Regions from separate parts of the Neobacillus canaveralius genome, predicted to be linked through region 2. Evidence: predicted binding sites of a transcription regulator. Region 2 holds the regulator's gene; the other holds the start of a gene.
The links. The regulator Rex, encoded in region 2, represses fermentation and respiration genes when NADH is low (regulators of the CRP and FNR family bind a similar motif). The targets are predictions, from matches to a motif close to TTGTGAAATATTTCACAA.
Positions count from the first base shown of each region.

Region 1 (2,461 bases), on a different contig from region 2:
ACCTCCTTGCAGACTTCAGTTCGAGGGGACCGGTAACTGATACTTGGGAGGTGAAGCCTGATATTGTGGCACCTGGTGTGGCAATTAACTCGACCATTCCTGGCGGCTATCTTTCACTGCAGGGCACGAGTATGGCTGCACCGCATGTGGCGGGGGCGTGTGCGCTGATTAAACAGGCTCACCCAGAGTGGACGCCGGACCAAATTAAGGCGGCGTTAATGAATACGGCCAAACCGTTAGAGAAAAACGGAAAACTATATCGGACCTATGAGCAGGGGGCAGGGAGAATTCAGGTGATTGAAGCAGTGAAAGCCACTTCCCTTGTCAGTCCAAGTTCACTCCGATTTGGAAAATTTGAAAGTGAAGGAGACAATCACAAAACCTTTTTACATGTTGAGAACCTAAGTGATAAGCCTGTGCGTTATACGTTCGACATACCAAAACAAGCAGATGGATTGAAATGGCGTTTCCCGTTGGCCTTCACACTAGTGCCTGGAGAAACACGGGATGTAAAACTAGAACTAGAAGTGAATCCTGTCGAGCTGAAGGGGAAAATTCATGACGGTTATCTAACCATCCATGCCGGGGCAAATCCGATTCAAATTCCTTATATCTATGTTCTTGAAGAACCTAACTACCCGAGAGTAATGGGGTTTGACTTTAAGGATGGCGACCAGCAGGGAACCTACCGGTATGAAGTGTACCTGCCAGGTGGGGCCGAGGAGTTTGGTATCGCTCTTTTCAATCCCGATGATTTCAGATTTGTTGGCTTCTTAGACACGAATCAGAATGTTAAGAAGGGATTGGTGAGCAAGGTAATAACAGAAGAAAATCTACCTCCAGATGGAGTCTATCTTGCGAAGGTATTTGCCAAAAAGGCTGGAAAGGAAGACTTTATTGAAACGATGCTCGTAATCGGAGAAGTGGTTCGATAAGAAAAAAGGGGTGGACATACGAAGCCACTCCTTGTCAAATTTGTTCACAGAATTGTCACAATTACATTGCTAAAATAAAGCGTAATTACACTACAATTATAGTGTTAACTAAAACTTCCAAATGGAAGAAATTACTCAGAATAGTTTGTGGATTAATTCACGTAAATCCATTGACATTGGAAAATGGCTGAGGTATGCTAACAAAGGATGTAAAATGAGAGGGTTTTCATGTAATTTCACAAAATTCTCGAAAATTCGACACATTCTCATACGTACATAAACCTCGTTTTTTGATGTATTCTCTAAAGGTGAGGATGCGATAGTATGCGTAATGAAAACCGCAATCCATTCAAGGCGTATGCCCTAATGTCTGCCATCCTAGCTTCTCTTGTTGGGTCCATTTTGATTGGGATTTTTGCAGGCAGATGGCTGGATAAAGTGTGGGGTACCGAACCAATTTTCTTAATAGTTGGACTGTTTATTGGTTTAGCGGCCGGGATTTACTCCATGCTCATTTCAATTCGCAAGTTCTATTCAGGAGACTAAACCAACCATGCCAGAATTTCAAACCATGTTTACCCGACAGCGAAAGTGGATGTTTTTTTTATTGTCTTTTTATGTGCTTGGCTGGGGGTTCACTTCGCAGCAATCAATCTTTCTTGGATTGATTCTTGGGACAAGTTTGAGCCTTTTTAATTTGTGGTTGATGGCTCGAAAAATCGACAAATTTGGACAAGCGGCGGCTGAAGGAAGAACTGTCCGTTCACTTGGATCGTTTTCACGAATGGCAACCGGTGCACTGGCGATTGTCATCACAATGAGGTATCCTGAGCAATTCCATCTCATTAGTGTGGTTATAGGATTAATGACATCCTACATTGTCATTATGATAGATTTTTTTACGCAAAATTTATTTTCAGATAAATAGCGGGGGAAGCGAGGTGAATACTGTTGCATCACGAAGCTCCAATAGTTACGTTTCTTGGGCTCCAATTTAATTTGGCAAACATTTTGATGATTACCATAGCAAGTGCAATTGTCTTTTTGTTAGCCGTCCTATCCACTCGTAGACTGGCCATGAAACCAACCGGAATGCAAAACTTCATGGAATGGGTTATGGATTTTGTTAAAAACATTATTAACAGTACGATGGATTGGAAAGATGGCGGACGATTCCATATTCTCGGAATTACCATCATCATGTATATCTTTGTAGCAAATATGCTAGGGCTTCCATTTTCAGTCGTAGTGGACGGAACACTTTGGTGGAAATCACCAACAGCAGATCCAGCCGTTACGTTGACATTAGCCACATTAATAGTGGGCTTATCTCACTTCTACGGCGTCAAGATGAAAGGTGCCGGAGCATATGGAAGGGAATTCTTCAAACCATTCTGGTTTATGTTCCCGATTAAAATTATTGAAGAGTTTGCAAATACTCTGACTCTCGGTCTCCGACTTTACGGAAACATCTATGCGGGGGAAATTCTATTAAGCTTACTCGCAGCTGGTTTAGCAACTGGTGT
Region 1 is NZ_JBDFLL010000001.1:287,072-289,532, forward strand. Features, by position in the region: gene ABC255_RS01400 (S8 family serine peptidase) at 1-935, shown strand, start outside; gene ABC255_RS01405 (AtpZ/AtpI family protein) at 1,260-1,481, shown strand; gene ABC255_RS01410 (ATP synthase subunit I) at 1,489-1,863, shown strand; gene atpB (F0F1 ATP synthase subunit A) at 1,887-2,461, shown strand, end outside.
Region 1: a site for Rex is predicted at 1,081-1,098, ahead of ABC255_RS01405 (AtpZ/AtpI family protein). Genes of this name have one in related genera too.

Region 2 (2,461 bases):
ATTCGACAAGCTCAATGACAATACGATCACCTAGTGGTCTTAACAAATCAAACAACCTCCTCAAATAGATATGTAATTCTGACTTATTAGCACTCTCTTTACTTGAGTGCTAACACAATTCTTATAATAATAAATGGAAAAAAATTTTGCAAGTATGAAGCAGTAATTTTTTATTATTTTTTACAACTTTACAAGTATGTGATATACACCAAGGAATATACATAGTTGTTAAAGATAATCTTTAAAATTGAAACAACCTTACGATTATTAGTAGAATGTAGAATAGGGTAAAATATTTTTATTAGCTGCTTAAAGGAGATTTTTTAATTTGAAAAGGGAATATTGGATTATTTTAATTGTCTATATAGCCATGCAGTTATCAAGCCTAGCAGGAATTCCTGGACTTATGTTCCTATTTGGATATTTAGGAATGGACCAAGGGCTCGTTGTCCCCTACTGGTTAATTTTCAGCTTCACCCTTGCACTAGTTATTATTCTTTTTCTATTACGCACAGAATTAAAGAAACCAGGGTTGAACGAAAGAGGCAGTTCCTTTGGCTTTTCTGCCGTCTGGGCTGTATTTGGTGTATTCCTAGCCCTATTTGCCCAAGCTCTTGCTGCGAATATTGAACGGCTTATCGGGGTTGAGATGGGCTCAGAAAACACACAGCAAATTCTCAACATCATTGAGTCCTTTCCTCTCGCCATCTTAGTTAGTTCAGTAATAGGACCCATATTAGAGGAAATCGTGTTTCGGAAAATTATTTTCGGTGCTCTCCACAAACGGTTTAACTTTTTCTTCTCAGCACTAATCAGTTCTGTCATTTTTGCCTTAGCCCATATGGAGCCGCATCATGTACTTCTCTATTCGGCAATGGGTTTTACTTTTGCATTTCTCTATGTAAAAACAAAACATATCCTTGTACCGATTTTTGCCCATGTTGCCATGAATACATTAGTTGTCGTCATGCAGTCAGTATATAAAGATGACATTGATAAAATTCTTCGTGAGGCAGAAGGTATTCAAAACTTTATCGGAGGCTTTCTATGAGACGTTCACCCTTGTTTTCCGGAGTCATTTATATTGTTCTTGGCTGCTTATTTACTTATTTTGCGATTGAAGATGTCACCCTAAACGGATGGGGATTTTTCAGTTACCTGCTCGTTATACTTGCTACCTTTGACTTCGGATCTGGCTTAAGAATGATTTTCTTTTACAATAGATATAAAGACAAAATAAAGAAATAACGATTTAAAACGGGCTTTTAAACATTACAGCCAAAAAAAGACCTTTTCACTTTACGTAGTGGAAAGGTCTTTTACTTTACTTTATTCTTCTACTTCCTCTGTAGGGTAGTGTTTCAGGAAGTAAATAAGTGATTGTAATTCGACTGCCAAGTCGATATGATGCACCCGAATGGAGGCAGGAACATTTAATCTTGCAGGTGTAAAATTCAATATCGCTTTAATATTGGAATTTACAAGTCGATCTGTAATTACCTGTGCCACTGGAGCAGGTACCGTCAGGATGGCAACATGAATATCATCATTACTTAAAACCTTCTCGAGCTCATCCATATGATACACAGGTACATCCCGGATTGTCGTTCCCATTTTGTTCGGATCAACATCAAAAGCACATTCAATTTTTGTATTATTATTTTTTAAAAAGTTATAATTTAGAAAGGCCGTACCAAGATTACCTACACCAATTAACGCTACTTTTGTTAATTCATCTTGATCTAGTGTTTTCCGAAAGAAGGTTAATAGGTAATTGACATTGTAGCCATATCCCTTTTTTCCTAAGGCTCCAAAATATGAAAAGTCCCGGCGGATCGTTGCCGAATCCACCTTCACTGCCTCACTTAATTCTGCTGACGAAACCCTCTGTTTACCGGAAGAATGCAGATTCTTTAAAAATCGATAATATAAGGGCAGCCGTTTTGCTGTCGCTTGTGGTATTTTCATCGTCTCATTACTCATATTCTCCCACCCCCTATAGATAGTTTAATCATTTATCTAATTTGTTCCGTCCTATGGAAATCTCCGTTTTTTCCGCCGGTTTTCTCGACCAAATAGGTTTTTCCAATTACCATACCCTTATCCACTGCCTTACACATATCATAAACAGTCAGCGCACAAGTGGATGCAGCTGTTAACGCTTCCATTTCAACACCTGTATTTCCTTTTGTTTTAACTGCAGCGGCTATATTTAATGTATAAGCAGACTCGTTTTCTTTTTCCCATGAGAAGGATATATTGACTCCTGTCAAAGGTATAGGATGGCACATCGGGATTAAGTCCCATGTTTTCTTTGCCCCCATAACAGCAGCAACTTGAGCCACAGCAAGAACATCGCCCTTTTTCATTTCATTATTTGTTATTTTATCATAAATTTCTTTACTAACCGTAATGCTGGAATGAGCAAGTGCCGAACGAGCCGTCTCTGGCTTATCGCTAA
Region 2 is NZ_JBDFLL010000002.1:128,209-130,669, forward strand. Features, by position in the region: gene groES (co-chaperone GroES) at 1-46, opposite strand, end outside; gene ABC255_RS28835 (CPBP family intramembrane glutamic endopeptidase) at 329-1,051, shown strand; gene ABC255_RS28840 (YdiK family protein) at 1,048-1,248, shown strand; gene ABC255_RS28845 (redox-sensing transcriptional repressor Rex) at 1,330-1,983, opposite strand; gene moaC (cyclic pyranopterin monophosphate synthase MoaC) at 2,016-2,461, opposite strand, start outside.